DNA from 2 places in the Paenibacillus sp. 481 genome. Region 2 is predicted to be linked to the other one. Evidence: a T-box and tRNA genes for the amino acid it is inferred to sense, from the RefSeq annotation. Region 2 holds a T-box; the other holds one or more tRNA genes.

Region 1 (8,279 bases), 2.5 Mb from region 2:
TTTTTGCAGCGGCGCCCATATTCGTTTATCAAACCGCAACTCATCGCAAGCATCTTCCACCAATTGATGACCTGAAATGTAAACTTCCTTTCTTCCTCCTGGCAATTCCAAGCGAAATATAGGCCCGTATTCCTCCGCTAATCGCATCAAGGACTGCACAGGTGCTTCGAGATTAAGTTGCGGCAAATTGCCCAATGGACCGAACGACTTCGGCTGTGGGATTGTAGGTTGTGACATGCGCTCAAACCCTTCCTATTCCTGAACAGATTCTAAGCTATAGACGATTTCTTCATCCTTGTTACTATTTGAGAACAGGCACTAAAATATCCAATCACACACCGATTATTGAATGAGCGAGCTTGAGGGAATAAACGGGAACAGGTCTTTTGCGGTAATTGTAGAACTATGTTAGGAAAAAATAGAAGGGAGATTTATGACATGACATTTAGTGGTTATAGTGAAGAACTTCGCGGCCAAAAACAAGTGGAACTCCTCTTCGTTTGCATGTTTGGTACACCCGTTAAAAAACCAGAATTAGACTGGCTCATCCATAAATTTGGACTCGAATAACAAAAAAACCCATATACCAAGATGGGCTCTACAAATCTCATAGATTTATTAAGTTAATTTAACCAGCCAGCTCATAGACATTAGCCGTGACCACCTAATTTAAACGACAATAGACTATTGCTGTAGTCACAACAATCTAGGAGGTTGGTTATGGATTCAAATTACTTAAATCAACTTTGCAGGACCTGCATGAACAAATATGTTGGTATCCAAACCCATGACGGTAATAAGCATGATGGCTTCATCGCACACGTCGGTCAAGATCATGTCATACTTGCAATTCCTACCGATGAAATGATGAATCCGATGCAAGGTAGCTCCAGACAATTCGGATTTCATTCTGGCTTCTTTCCGAGACGCCGTTTTATTCAACGCCGTTTTCCCTTCCCGTTTATTGCGTCTTTGTTCTTACTTCCGTTCTTCTTCTAATAAATCGCGCGGGGTATGATTTATTCATATCCCTACATTTTCATTCCGGCCCTGTAATGTTCATTTTGTAGAGATATGTATGCATTCTAGGTTCATTCCGATTAACACACATGCACAATGTTTTTGATTGTAAAATTGCAAACTATAATGTCATTCAGGAGCCACCGAATTGTTCCTGAAATCCCCTCCTTGCGGAGTTTATTACAAATCTATCTAGCCAAGTTTGGAAATCACAAAACAATGAACGAGCAAGATCGAAATGGCACGGGCCTTCTGTCAAATACATGTATTCTTTCCTTGTGCTACATCATTCAGGTCGATGATGATATTATCCTCAATGATGCAGGCAACAATAATCCGTGAGGGATGATCGTATGGTTTGTTCCATTGAATGATGTCATCGATTGAGAAAATTTCAATCTCTCCCGTACATCCGACATTCGAAAATGGTCTAAAGCCGTTTGTGATAGATAAAAATTTAAAAAATCTTCGGGCAATGGAAAGTACGACTCAAGTATTCTGAAATAAACGATTTTAAACATACATAATGGACACAGAAAAGGAGCCTGACGACAATCATTGTTAGACTCCTTAATAGATCAATCCACTTGTGTTACTTATCATGTAGACCAAGTACTATTTTCCATTTAAATGAAATTATTACTTCACAATCTTTTATTCGCGATCTGCTCCCCAGTTTCAATGTTGGACAATCCACCTTTAGATATTTTAACCAATGATTCTAATTTAGCTAAAGACAGATTTGCTTTAAACCTGTATTGTTGCAGCAGTTCTCCCAAAGGTGTCGTTTCACGATTCACGTTATCACCTTCCCACAGATAAGTTCCAGATTAATACATTCAGTCGTTCTTACCATCAACCTACATACGTGTAAACCATATTTTGTTTAATTACGCTTATTTAGAGGAAAAAGGTTTTAGATGCAAATAATCAAAATGAGAACAAAAAAAAGTGTGCCTCTGTGCACACCTTCTAAGTTCGATATTATAAATCGCTTAAAATATTATGGCGCAGTAAAGAGAACTCGAACCTCCACGGGTATACACCCACTCCCCCCTCAAGATAGCGTGTCTACCATTTCACCACTACCGCTCAGAACCATAAGGCCGCCTATACATAGTAATTAAATATCACCCTCACTATTTCTCACGACAACCTCACCATTCGGATACTTGTACTTAATATACTCTCCGCCCCAATCACAAAGCACCTTCAACACCTCTTTCAACGACTCACCATATTCCGTAAGTGAATACTCAACTTTTGGCGGAACTTGATTGTATACTTTCCGCGAAATCAATCCATCTTGCTCAAGCTCTTTTAATTGTTCGGTCAGCATTTTTTGGGTGATCCCCGTTACCAACCGTTTTAATTCTCCTGTTCGAATGGGGCCTCTAGCTAAGTGATACAAAATATGCGCTTTCCATTTGCCCCCGATAACCTCTAAAACGACTTCTATTCGGTTGTTATATTGCTTCTCCATACGAATCCCTCTTCTTTTTTATAGGTACTTTTTCGTGCCTATCGTACAAAAAGGTGTCTATATCACAAAAAAGTGCGTACTTTTCATTATCTCCGTACTATAACATAATAAGTCTCGTAAGCAACTTATATGGAGTGAGCGCGAGAGGCTAACATCAAAATGACTCATCCATAATGAGTTCATTATCATTATACAAAATACATGTTGGAGGTATTTCAAATATGAAAATAGTTAATCGTAATGCAAATTTTTATGACGTAATCAAGGACCGCCGTTCGGTGCGCATGTTTGACCCTTCGTTCAAGATGTCTGACGAAGAAATCAAAGAAATTATTGCAGAAGCTATGCTTGCTCCGAGTGGAACGAACCTAAATCCTTGGCGTTTTATGGTCTTTACAGACCCAGCTCTTAAACAAAAGCTGCTTCCAATGGCTTTGGGACAACAGCAAGTAGCTGATGCATCCGCAGTCATTGTGATATTGGGTGATATGGACGCTTATACCGTGGAGAACGCTGATAAAATCAATCAAAGAGCTGTAGATGCTGGTTATATGACGACAGAAATTAAAGACAGAATTAACAGCAGTGTAGAGGGTTACTACGGTTCTGTAAGTGAACAAACAAAAAGAGAATGGCACAATCTTGACGGTGGTCTCGTAGCGATGCAGTTGATGCTCGCAGCAAAAGCGAGAGGCTATGATACGGTACCTATGCTCGGCTATAGTACTGAACAATTCCGCAAAGAGTTTAATGTGCCAGACCATTTGGTCAACGTCATTATGATTCCAGTGGGTAAAGCAGCGCAACCAGGGTTCCCAACGGTGAGATTGGGTGTTGACGAAGTAACAACTTGGAATGGCAAGCTCTAATCTCCATTCGAATCATTCGACTATAAGACATTCTTCATACAATAAGGAGCCGTTACCTTACGCTCATCTGAGTCAACAGAAGTCAACAGCGCAAATAACGGTTCCTTAGAAGGATGTTTTAGCAAAGCGTATAGCACAGGCATTAGCACGTTCTGTACGCTTTTCTATTTCATCTAATCGTGGATATTGTGTATCTATAATAATAACGAAAGAAGGTTTATATTATGAAATTAAGCGTCTTGGATCAAACACCAACTTCAGATGGACAGACTTCTGCTGAAACGTTACAACACTCGATTGAGTTGGCTCAATTAGTTGACCAATTAGGATATAACCGAATCTGGTACTCCGAGCATCACGGATCTGAAAATATAGCTAGTGCATCACCTGAAATCTTGATTGCTCATATCGCATCCGTCACGAATCAGATTCGTGTCGGGTCAGGTGGAATCATGCTTATGCACTACTCACCATTAAAAATGGCAGAAGTGTTTAAGACCTTATCGACGTTGTATCCAAATCGAATTGATTTTGGCGTCGGCCGTGCACCTGGCGGCGATCGGATGTCTACCTATGCTTTGCATGAGGGCAGGCAGCCCAAGATGGATAACCAATACGATAAACTAAAAGACACCATCATGCTGATGACTGAAAATATTCCCGATGATAGCGTGTATAAGCGTACATTGGCTGCTCCTGCGGGTGCTCCACTACCAGAAGTGTGGTTATTAGGCTCAAGCGGAAGCAGTGCTGCCCAAGCAGGACGATTCGGTATCGGCTATTCATATGCGCAATTTATTAGCGGGCAATTATCAGCTTCGATGCTGGATGCATATCGCACCAATTTCACGCCATCAGAAATCATGGCTACCCCACAAGTCAATGTAGGTTATTTCGTGATGGCGGCACAAACATCTGAAGAAGCTGAGTATCATGCAGCTAGTTTAGATTTGAATTTATTGTTCTTAGAAAAAGGAATTCCTTTTCAAATATTGTCGCCAGAAGAAGCAATGAATTATTCCTATACGGAAATGGATAAAATGCGTATTCAGCACAACCGTAGTCGATTCCTTGTAGGAAGCGCAAAAGAAGTAGCAGATACACTCCGTCAACACGACGAGCAATTTAATATCAATGAAGCTGTAATCGGAACAATCAGCCATAGTCATGAAGCAAGGCTACAGTCTTACCGTTTGCTTGCAACAGAACTTTTATAAAAAAGGGAGAGAACATATATGATTAACATTTTGGATCGAATCAACGTATTAGCTAGAAAAAATAAGGGGAACGGTCTAACACATTCCGAGTTAGAAGAACGCGATGTCTTGCGCCAACAGTATTTACAAATTATTCGGGGGCATGTCAATACTTCCTTTACAGGATTAACGATATTAGATGCTCATGGTCATGATGTTACTCCAAAAAAATCGAAGCATGATAGCGCATGAAAATGACGACTGGCTTAGAACAAGCCGTATATGCTCTCTTGCTACTTCATCGATTACCTAATCAAGCCATGTTGTCAGGCGAATCATTAAGTCAATTGTTACATGTTTCGCCAACTTATCTACAAAAGCTAATGAGAAAGCTTGTACAAGCAGGACTTGCGTCTTCAGTGCCAGGTGTAAAAGGTGGATTTCGTTTACTAGCTAGTCCTGAACATATTCGAACATACGATGTGTATATGGCCATAGAGGGTGTCGAATCTCTTTATCGCTCAAACGGCGTGTTTCGTGCCCTATTTGAATTAAAGGAAGAGCAAAACTGTCTACTCAATGATGTGATGGAAGAAGCAGAACATGCTTGGCAGACTATTTTAACACGTACAACGATCGCTTCTTTACATGATGCACTTATTCACACATCTTCTACTGACGCTCTCCATAAGATGGATTCGTGGTTGATAACAAAAATGGTTTCGTAGTCAATGAAGGAGGGGGAAAAAGAATGTTCGTTAGAGTCGTTCATTTCAAAAGCAAAGCAGGCATGGAAGAGCAATTACGGAAAATAGGGCGGGACGTTCTTGTACCTATTAATAAAGATGCAGGCTGTGAGCAAGTACATTTCCTAGAACCTACTGCTGATAATCACTCTTTTGGTGTAATAAGCATTTGGGACAATAAAGAGCAGTTAGATGCGATGAAAAATAGTGAAAGATATCGTGCTTTAATTCAGGATTTAACTCCATTGATTGAATCAATAACCGATCAGTTGTATCTTACGGAATAATCGTCTAATAAGAAGGACAAATACAAAGCCTAATTTCTCGCTTATACGGTTGAGGAATTGGGCTTTGTTGTCCTACACAATTACAAGCCTCAAAGTCTTCAGCTACGAATCCATGGTGAGAAACTAATTCAACTGATAAATGAACCCCTTTAACTCAACCTTTCTTCGTTTAATTGTTCATTCTTCATTTTGTTATACCGCTCTTTTAAAGATACAGCCCCAATTACTCCTGTTACGATTATTAATAATCCACCACCAGAAAATACAGTAGCAATTGACACTAGAGCTAATATAGCACTAATAAATCCGAGAGAAAGTGTATCACTAGCATAATTTATTGAAGAAGATATACTAAATACTTTCCCTAACATATGTTTGGGCACTTGATCTTGAATAATGATAATTCTAGAAAGTCCCTCACATGCCTGCCCTATTCCTATCAGAATTGTAGCTGTATATATGACAGGTATCGAGGGGACAATACTTATTGATACAAGTCCTATTCCCCATATAATAATACCAAAATTAAATATAAGTATCGGGTTAATACGTTTAAATGAGCCCAGTAAAATAGAACTTATAAATGCTGCTGCACCAAGTATCCCTGTTATATAACCAAATGTTGATATTCCGCTCTCCAAATATGTTTCTAAATAAATAGGTAGACCAACACGCCATAAACCAGTATTGATTAAAATACTTAGCCCTTGAACAATCACAATGAATGAAATATCTTTATTTTCCCTTAAATATTTGATAGTCAATTTCAAATCCGTCATTGTGCCTTCTTTTTGAAGCGGCACATCAACGTCTGTCTTTTTTGGTGTGTAAGTTATTAGTAAATGAAAAATACCAGCGCCTAATACGAAAAGAAAAGCCAAACTAAATAAATGGATTTGAGTAGTTAATTTCAAGACAACACCTATAGAGGCTGGAACTAAAATACTTGCCCCACGTTGAATCGAATCTAGTAACGCATTTCCTTCTTGTAACTTTTCTTTTGACAAAATCTCTGGCAATATAGCTCTGAAACTTGGTTCAGCAAAACAGTTACAAATACTTATACCAACAGCTAAAACCATTAAAGTAACATAGTTTATATATCCTAATGAATATAAAAATGGAATGGTTATCAACAAAATTGCTGTTGCCGCATCGCAAATCACCATTATTGTTTTTTTATTCCACACATCAGCCTTAATGCCACCGTAAATCCCTAAAATTAAAAAAGGTAATGTCTCTGCTATTACCATCATTGATACATAAAACGGCGAATTATTAGTTAACTCCATAGTCAACCATATAATCTCCATGCTAAATAAAATTAACGCACTTCTTTTCAATAGCCTTCCCATCAATAAATAGGTAAAGTTTTTTTCTTTTAACAAGCTCTTATACGGAATATGCATGTGCAACACACTCTCCTGATAACAGTTAATAAATCTATTTATCTCTTTCTCTATCGACTATTCAAATAGAATTTGTGAAATTGGAGTACTCCTACTAATGGAAAATCAAAACAAAGGAATAGGAACGTTGAAGGTACACATTGTCGGTTTTGGAGGATAATTGATCCAATGAGTGTGTTTGGACAACTGAAGAACTATTAATATCTTTTTATACATTCATAACCCCTTTCCACTAGAACGATTACTTTCTGGAATCATGCACATTAGTGAAATGACTACGGATAGTTGAGCATATATACATGTAGTTACCATAAAACATTTTCCTAAGCTATCACAAATGATTACACTACATAATTATAACATTTCAGATTAAATATAATGAATAGAGAGCAATTTTAAAATGAGTTAAATGCCCCGTTGTTTGCAACCCATTTATTTAAGGATCGCAAGTAGATGACACCACATCTGAGTAAATGTCGCTCTCTTTAATCGAGAATTTATTAGTAAGTAGGAAGTAATCGAATTGCAAATGTAAACAACAAAAAAACCACTCCCTTTCAGAATGTTATTGTTCTGATCGGTAAGTGGTTTATAAAAACAAAAAAAGCCCTTGTACTAAGGCTTCTAGTTTAAATAATTATGGTGCGGTAGAGAGGACTCGAACCTCCACGGGTATACACCCACTACCCCCTCAAGATAGCGTGTCTGCCATTCCACCACTACCGCACATTTAGGGAAATAAAACTGGTGAGCCATGTAGGACTCGAACCTACGACACCCTGATTAAAAGTCAGGTGCTCTACCAACTGAGCTAATGGCTCTCGATGACTAACATTGCTGTTTGCCGTAACCTCTACTTAAAATAAAGGTTGGTGACCCGTAGGGGATTCGAACCCCTGTTACCTCCGTGAAAGGGAGGTGTCTTAACCCCTTGACCAACGGGCCGTGCTCGTTATTCTCACCGTCACCTCGCGGCGACAAGTAATAATATATCAAAGAATAACGAGATTGACAACCCCTTTTTCAAAAAAACTTATTTGTAAAAATATCCATCAAAATAACCGCTATATCCACCTTTATAACATGCCCCAAAACTCTAAATTAAATACGATAAAAAGAGGGTCGCCGTACCAAAATAAACGGTCAAAGAGAAAATGTCATTTAAAGTCGTAATGAGCGGCCCCGATGCAACCGCAGGGTCGACATTAAGTCGATACAATAACAGCGGAATGGCCGTGCCCGCCATCGTTCCGATGATGACCGTCAAAA
Region 2 (8,279 bases):
CCAAGCGATTTCAACTGAAATTCGCAAGCGTGCTCACGAAGCAGGTATGTCTGTTCGCGGAACAGAAGGCTTTAATTCTGCACGTTGGGTACTGAATGACTTGGGAGATGTCATTGTTCACGTATTCCACCGCGATGAGCGTGAATATTATAACCTTGAAAAACTTTGGTCGGATGCGAAAGTTGTTGAATTGGCATGACGTTTGCTGCAGGAAAAGTACAACAATTAATAATCGATCGTGAAAAATCACCTTACGGTTATTTTTTGACGGATGGGGAGCAGGATGTACTGCTTCACTACACAGAAGTTACGGGTGAGGTAGAGCCGGGCGACAAGGTCGACGTATTTTTGTTCTTCGATACCGAAGACCGTCTCGCCGCTACGATGAAGCGTCCGCTATTGACGCTAGGAGAAGTGGCCCTGCTGAAAATTGCTGACTTCCACCCCCGCTTCGGTTACTTTCTCGAAATGGGCATCGGTCGTCAACTGCTGCTGCCGATTAGTGAATTGCCCGAGCTGAAAGATCTTCATCCTAAAGTCGGCGAGAGTGTCTATGTGAAAATGGCGCTCGACAAAGTCGGTCGTCTTGTTGCCAAGATTGCCGGCGAGCTTGATATGGATCAGCTTGTGTTTCATGCGCCTTATGCTTGGCGCAATACGTGGCATGAAGCGACGGTATATCGCGCACTCCGAATGGGTACGTTCTTTATCGTGGACGGAGGCCCGCTCGGCTTCGGTGCGATTGGCTTCCTGCACGAATCGTTGCGCCCGCGTCCGCTTCGTGTTGGAGAGCGTGTGCGTGTACGTATCTCGCACGTCCGTGAAGACGGCCGTGTAAACGTCACGTTGGCGGAACAAAAAGAAGTCGGCATGGACAAAGATGCGGATCGTCTGTTCCGCGCACTTAAGGAGCGCCCGAATGGGGCGATGCCTTATTCGGATGAGAGTCCTGCTGACGTCGTGAAGCAGCGCTTTGAGATGAGCAAGTCTGCCTTTAAGCGTTCGCTTGGCCGTTTACTAAAAGCGGGAGTCATCGTGCAAAAGGGCAGCTGGACGGAGCTTACTCCTGCCGGAGCTGCCATGGATTCAGAGCAGTTGGCTGATGTGCTGAAAATCATGCAATCAGAGCCGCGCAAGCCGAAAGAATTGGGTGCAGATGGTGCAGGTGGTACACAGCCATCTGGTGCGGGGAATGCAAGAAATGCCGGGGATGTTGCTAGCAGTTCGAATGTTGCGCACGAAACGAACCGGAATACGCAACGTGATGACCTAACAGCAAGAAAGCCTAATCCGTCATCTTCGCCACGGCCTTCTCGCCCTTCTCGCCCTTCGTTTAAGTAATTACGGACGGTATGACAGGCAAAGTGGATAGACAGGGAGAGTGCAGAGCATGATGGAATCATACGGTCGCTTTGCGACAGTATACGACCGTCTAATGGCAGACATGCCTTATGAGCAGTGGGTATCTTTCGCGACAGAGGCTTGGCACCGTTACGGTAGCGGCAAGCCAACGACCGTCGTTGATCTCGGCTGTGGCACGGGTAATGTAACACTGCCGCTTGCGGCAAGTGGCTATCAGCTGACAGGCATCGATCTATCAGAAACGATGCTTGCTATTGCACGCGACAAATATGATTCGGCAGCCCCAAGCAGAGGTACGGTGCAATGGGTATGCCAAGATATGCGCGAGTGGGCTGTGCCAGAGCCAGTCGATGCAGTCGTGTCCTTTTGTGATTGCCTGAACTATGTGACGGAACCGGACGATGTGAAAAAAGTGTTTCAAGCGACGTACAATCAATTGCGTGCAGGAGGAACATTCGTCTTTGACGTCCATCATGTGCGGCAATTTGAGCAGTATGCGGAGACGCAGCCATTTGCTTATGATGAGGGTGACGTTTCTTATATTTGGTTTTGCGACTATGATGAGGAGCTAAGCCAAATTCAACATGAGCTGACGTTGTTCGTCCAAGATGAGGCCAGCGGTATGTACGAGCGTATTGACGAAAGTCATACCCAGCGTGCTTATGACCTTGAATGGCTGCGCACTAGCTTGGCAGAAGCAGGGTTTACGGAAGTGAACGTGTTTGCCGACTTTAAGTGGGCAAGCCCTGATGAACAATCACATCGATTGTTCATCGTTGCGGTGAAGGCTTAGCGCTGCACGCTTAATCTTGTGTACAGCCCAGGTGACTAGTGTCGTATTGGCGCGGTTACGCATATTGACAATGGTTACGTAATTTCATATGATATAACTACTTTAATTTGCAAAGACCGTGAAGAGGAGCAGTAGCTTTCCTGAATTTAACCAGAGAGCCGACGGGTGGTGCGAGTCGGTAAGGGATGGAAGTGAACTCGCCTTGGAGTTGCGCGATGGATGCGTGATCGTTCTAGCTTGAACGATGGCGTTTACATGGTGACGTATGACCCGCGTTAAGGGTGTCGAGTGAACAGAGGTAAAGCATACCGCTGTTAACTAGGGTGGTACCACGGGAAACGATGCCTCTCGTCCCTAGCCTATGCGCTAGCGATGAGGGGCTTTTTTATGCATTAGTAGGTATATACCTGACAAGTTATGCTTTTTTTAGGCTAATAATCTTACTACATGATTACGCGCAAATTTAGGAGGCCCGTCTATGAGTCAAGAAATGAAGCAGACGCACGGTTATCAACCGCAAACAATTGAACCAAAATGGCAGCAGTATTGGGATGGAAATAAGACCTTCGCTACAACGGAAGAAGACAAGCCGAAGTTCTACGCGCTCGATATGTTCCCATATCCATCAGGGTCTGGATTGCACGTTGGTCACCCAGAGGGATATACAGCAACGGATATCGTATCACGTTACAAACGTATGCGTGGTTACAATGTTCTCCATCCGATGGGCTGGGATGCATTTGGTCTTCCAGCAGAGCAGCACGCATTAGATACAGGTGAACATCCACGTGATATTACGGTAAAGAACATTAACAACTTCCGCCGTCAAATTAAATCACTCGGTTTCTCTTATGATTGGGATCGCGAGCTTAGCACGACTGATCCTGAATATTACAAGTGGACGCAATGGATATTTGTCCAACTGTACAAGCGCGGTCTTGCTTACGTGTCAGAGGCACCAGTGAACTGGTGTCCGGCACTTGGTACTGTACTTGCGAACGAAGAAGTAATCGATGGTAAATCGGAACGTGGCGGTCATCCTGTCATTCGTAAGCCGATGCGCCAATGGATGTTGAAAATTACAGCTTACGCGGACCGCTTAATCGAAGATCTCGATGAGTTGGACTGGCCTGAAAGTCTTAAAGATATGCAGCGCAACTGGATTGGTAAGTCGAAAGGCGCTGAAGTACGCTTCGCCATTGATGGACATAGCGAAGAACTCGTTGTCTTTACAACACGTCCAGATACGTTGTTCGGTTCAACGTATTGCGTTATTGCGCCTGAGCACGATTTAGTGGCACGCATTGCAACATCTGAGCAAAAAGCAGCTATCGAAGCTTACCAGGAGCAAGCATCCCGCAAGAGTGATCTTGAGCGCACGGATTTGGCAAAAGACAAATCAGGCGTATTTACGGGTGCATACGCGATTAACCCAGCAAACGGAGCTAAGTTGCCGATCTGGATCGCGGACTATGTGTTGGCAGGCTACGGAACAGGCGCTATCATGGCGGTTCCAGGTCACGATGAGCGTGACTGGGAGTTTGCGAAGCAGTTCGACTTGCCTATTGTGGAAGTCGTTCAAGGTGGCGATGTAACGAAGGAAGCTTATGCAGGTGACGGAGAGCATGTAAATTCGGAGTTCCTGAACGGCATGACGAACGAAGCGGCTATGGCTAAAATGATCGAGTGGCTTGAAGCAGAAGGCAAAGGTCAAGGCAAAATTACGTACCGTTTGCGTGACTGGTTGTTCAGCCGTCAACGCTATTGGGGCGAGCCGATTCCGATCATCCATCTGGAAGATGGCACGATGAAGACAGTGCCAGAGTCCGAATTACCGCTCGTATTGCCTGATATCGACGCGATTCGTCCTTCTGGAACGGGAGAATCTCCACTTGCAAACGTGACGGATTGGATTAATGTCATCGATCCTGAAACGGGTATGAAAGCACGTCGTGAAACGAACACGATGCCGCAATGGGCTGGAAGCTGCTGGTACTATTTGCGTTATATCGATCCGAAAAATAACGACGAAATTTGCTCGAAGGAATTACAGCAAAAATGGCTTCCGGTTGACTTGTACATCGGCGGCGTTGAGCACGCGGTATTGCATTTGTTGTATGCACGCTTCTGGCACAAAGTGCTGTACGACTTGGGTGTTGTCGCAACGAAAGAGCCGTTCCAAAAGCTCATTAACCAAGGTATGATTCTCGGCACAAACGGCGAGAAAATGTCTAAATCCCGCGGTAACGTCATCAATCCGGACATTATCGTAAACGAGTACGGTGCAGATACGTTGCGCATGTACGAAATGTTTATGGGGCCGCTTGAGGCGACTAAGCCTTGGAATACGAATGGCGTCGAGGGCATGTATCGTTTCCTAAGCCGCATTTGGCGTCTGTTCGTGTCCGATAACGGTCAATTAAATGAGAAAATTTCCGATGCGCCAGCAGACGACGCATTTGTGCGTACATGGCACAAAACGGTTAAGAAAGTAACAGATGATTTTGAAGGGCTGCGCTTTAATACAGCAATCAGCCAACTTATGATCTTCATCAACGATGCGTATAAAGTAGACGTGCTGCCACGCAAAGCGATGGAAAGCTTTGTTCAATTGTTGTCCCCGCTTGCTCCGCATATTGCGGAAGAGCTGTGGACGCGTCTCGGCCATACAGGATCGATTACGTATGTAGCATGGCCAACATACGACGAGGCGTTGACGATTGATGCTGAAGTCGAAGTTGCTGTACAAGTGAACGGTAAACTTGCCGGTCGTATCAAGCTGGCTGTTGATGCGGACGAAGCAGCAATGCAAGAAAAAGCGATGTCCCTGCCGAACGTTCAAACTGCTATCGCAGGTAAGACCGTTCGCAAAGTCATCGCGGTCAAAGGCCGCCTCGTCAATATTGTAGTCGGCTAATAAGAAGTGTTCCATTATTCATCGTTAAATTGAGCGTGGACTTTTTGTAAGTCCTCCTCATATTTCGCATGAGTGACCTGGATGAGCTGGTGAAATACACCTGCTAGCTCTCTGTCCAGCAAGCGAAGCGCCTCGGCGGTTATGCCGCCGGGGACCGCTACGCGCTGCTGCAATTGCTCAAGCGTCAAACCTCCTTCGGTTAACAGCTTGCCTGTTCCTAACACCATTTCACACGCGAGCCGCGCGGCCTCTTTTTCATCAATACCAGTCTCACTAACTGCTGCTTGAACCCATTTTTGTAAAAAAAACGCTACAAATGCCGGACCACAGCTTGATAAATCAGACGATATACGTGTAAATTGCTCGGATACTTGTTGAGGGCTACTGATGGACATCATCAATTGTTCTAGTAGCAATCTATCCTCTGTTTTAATTTTTTTGCCGTACATACATAGGGATGCACCGCTCCAAACATAGTTCGTGATGCTCGGAATAATTTTGGCAACCTTACAGTTTAAGCGACTTTCCAAATGTTTAATGAGCACAGGGCTTGTAATCGAAACAACAATTAGATCCGGATGAACAACGGTTTTTATTTCATCAATCACGTGTTTGAATTCTAATGGCTTTACGCAAAGAAACACAATCTGGCTATGTTGTGCGGTTTCTGCATTGCTGCGCGAGACGATAAGGCCAGGATGAATGGCTGCGAGTTGCTCCACCTTATCGCTTGTGCGGTTGCTGGCAATGATTTGCCTTGGTTCTAATGCTCCTGATCGAATAAGCGCTTCGATGAGCGTTGAACCCATGCTACCCGTACCTATAAACCCGACTTTCACGAGCTGTTCCTCCTTGTTAGTGAGCCGTTTCCAATCTTTCATGCCGCGTGGCAAACAGGCACGAACTCTTATTCTTCAAAGCTTATGCTTGAATGGTTGACCAATATGCGGTTTGGTTGATTTCACACATGAACAATTACACAAAGGATGTACTCAAATGAAGGAGTTGATCAATTTGCGGAGGGGTGTAGGGCATGTTTCCCGCAGAGTATGGCAGCTTTGTATGACTTTGGCTATATTCGCTATGTTGTTATTTTTATGGTTATGGTTAGGCCCACAAATGCAGCAAGCCGAAGGAGATTGGCTCTTGTTGAACGAGGAGGTGGAGCAGCTTCTGTTGGAGGATGAGCAGCAGGGGAGTAAAGAGAAGCAGCAGTTGGACAAACAGAAAAATGGACAAAAATCAGCGACGGAAAAAGGTGCTCTTGAGCAGCCTTCAGTGATCGCGGGTGAGCAACAGCCGAAGGTGGCTCAAGAGAAAGAGGAGACTGCACAAATCCCATTAACAGATGGAGCACAGGCAGGAGGTTTACAGGCATCGGGTGCAAAGACGTCGGGTGTACAGACATCAGATGTACAGATTGAGAAAAATGGCAAGCTGCCTGTGGCCGAAGCTAGTGATCAAAATGACCGCCGAATTAATATTAATGAAGCGGATGAACAGCAATTGACGACACTGCCAGGCATAGGCCCGAGCAAAGCGAAGGCGATTATCGCTTACCGTGATAAACACGGATCTTTTCAATCGGTTGACGAATTGGACAAGGTGAAAGGGATCGGGTCTAAAATGTTGGCCAAGCTGCGTGAACATGCGACAGCGAGTTGTATTGCATGCAAGCGTTAAGGCGAATACAATGAACGTATAGATATTGACCACACTATTTTAGGCAGGGGAATGTGAGAGCCATGACATCGACAGCGACAGTGACGACAGCAACATCGCGTAAAGATTGGGACACCTATTTCATGGACATCGCTTATATGGTTTCCACACGGTCACGCTGCTCCAGACGGCATGTAGGCGCCGTGCTTGTACAAGGCAAAAAGCTGCTTGGCACCGCATATAACGGTGCGCCGATGGGTGTATCTGATTGCAGCGAGGCAGGCTGCATGATTGCGGAACAATACGAGCTCGTTATCGTTAACGGAGTGGAGCAAATGGTCAAGAAGCAGCGCTGCATTCGAACGATTCATGCCGAGCAGAATTTGCTGCTATTCACGGATCGGATCGACCGTGAGGGAGCGTCGGTGTATGTCACCGATCAGCCTTGCTGGACGTGTGCTAATATGTTGGCCAATAGCGGTGTCGTTGAAATTGTGTTTCACCGTCCTTATTTGAAAGATACCGATAAGGTTACCGCGATGATGGGGCAAAAAGGTGTCATTTTTCGCCAGTTAGAACATTATCAACCGCCACGTGAAACAGAAATTTGTGATTTGAATGCATAAGCGCAGATTATGGACGCTGCGAGTAACCAATGAGGAAGAACCTCTGTAGGCGCAAGCCGCGTGAACATCGGATAGAAGCTACGCTTCTAAGGTGTTCGCGCTCGATAATGCGCAGCAGAGGTTTTTTTATTTTTGTACATAAGATTGGAGGTACGTGTATGATGCAGCGACGGCCACTCGTTATGGTGGCATGCTGTTGGGTGATTGGAATTCATTTAGGAGCCTCATTATCATCGTTTGCGGCACTTGTAGCGTCATTTGCACTTGCTGCTCTGTTGCCAATATGCGTGCTGATGAGTTGGTGTAATGCTAAGCGAGCTTTGCTTTATGGTGCTGCTTTGTTGCTAGCTGCTGGATCATTTGTCGTGTACGATCGCATGAATACGAGTATATGGGCCATGACGACGGAAGAAATAGATCGGTCATATAACGGGATTTGGAGCGGCACGATTATTTCTCCTGTTGAAAGAGATGGTGATCGTGTTCAGTTTCGGTTGCGCGTCGGTGCGTGGAAGTTGCTAGATGAGGGTAATAGTAAAAAGAAGCAGCGCAATATAAAGGGTGGAGAAGACGGAGTAGTTGAACACATCGCAGAAATCGAAAATAGTGATGAAATTGAAAATAGCGAAGAAACGGTGCTTGTGAACGTGCGTTTGAGTAAACAAGCGGAACTTTCAACGGCTGGTCAATGGCGACGAGGCAACAAAGTGAGCATTGCAGGTCAGTTAGAGCGTCCACAGCCAGCTTGGAATTTCGGTGCTTTTGACTATCGGAACTATTTGCGGACGCAGCATATATTTTGGATCCTCAAAGTAAAAGGGGCGTCCAGCGTCCAAGTGCTTGATGCGCAAGGAGGCTCGTACGTTCAGCTTACGTTAGCTCAAATGGATACATTTCGCGCATATTTGTCAGGTACATT

Evidence for each region. The T-box of region 2 lies ahead of leuS (leucine--tRNA ligase). A T-box ahead of a tRNA ligase gene usually reads a tRNA of that ligase, here a tRNA-Leu.
Region 1: it encodes a tRNA-Leu, which carries the amino acid that the T-box ahead of leuS (leucine--tRNA ligase) is inferred to sense. The anticodon was not compared.

What each region holds. Positions count from the first base shown of each region.
Region 1 covers NZ_CP075175.1:3,350,981-3,359,259, reverse strand. Annotated here, with positions in the region: gene KIK04_RS14915 (bifunctional cytochrome P450/NADPH--P450 reductase) at 1-237, opposite strand, end outside; gene KIK04_RS14910 (phosphatidylinositol kinase) at 760-999, shown strand; gene KIK04_RS14905 (helix-turn-helix domain-containing protein) at 1,665-1,820, opposite strand; tRNA gene KIK04_RS14900 (tRNA-Leu) at 2,027-2,112, opposite strand; gene KIK04_RS14895 (winged helix-turn-helix transcriptional regulator) at 2,144-2,503, opposite strand; gene KIK04_RS14890 (nitroreductase family protein) at 2,725-3,372, shown strand; gene KIK04_RS14885 (LLM class flavin-dependent oxidoreductase) at 3,597-4,589, shown strand; gene KIK04_RS14880 (DUF896 domain-containing protein) at 4,608-4,820, shown strand; gene KIK04_RS14875 (Rrf2 family transcriptional regulator) at 4,817-5,296, shown strand; gene KIK04_RS14870 (putative quinol monooxygenase) at 5,269-5,601, shown strand; gene KIK04_RS14865 (MFS transporter) at 5,751-7,010, opposite strand; tRNA gene KIK04_RS14860 (tRNA-Leu) at 7,651-7,736, opposite strand; tRNA gene KIK04_RS14855 (tRNA-Lys) at 7,756-7,831, opposite strand; tRNA gene KIK04_RS14850 (tRNA-Glu) at 7,881-7,955, opposite strand; gene mgtE (magnesium transporter) at 8,107-8,279, opposite strand, start outside.
Region 2 covers NZ_CP075175.1:848,940-857,218, reverse strand. Annotated here, with positions in the region: gene rsfS (ribosome silencing factor) at 1-199, shown strand, start outside; gene KIK04_RS03535 (CvfB family protein) at 196-1,341, shown strand; gene KIK04_RS03530 (class I SAM-dependent DNA methyltransferase) at 1,394-2,155, shown strand; T-box leader at 2,265-2,514, shown strand; gene leuS (leucine--tRNA ligase) at 2,634-5,072, shown strand; gene comER (late competence protein ComER) at 5,087-5,911, opposite strand; gene KIK04_RS03515 (ComEA family DNA-binding protein) at 6,156-6,755, shown strand; gene KIK04_RS03510 (deoxycytidylate deaminase) at 6,818-7,360, shown strand; gene KIK04_RS03505 (ComEC/Rec2 family competence protein) at 7,519-8,279, shown strand, end outside.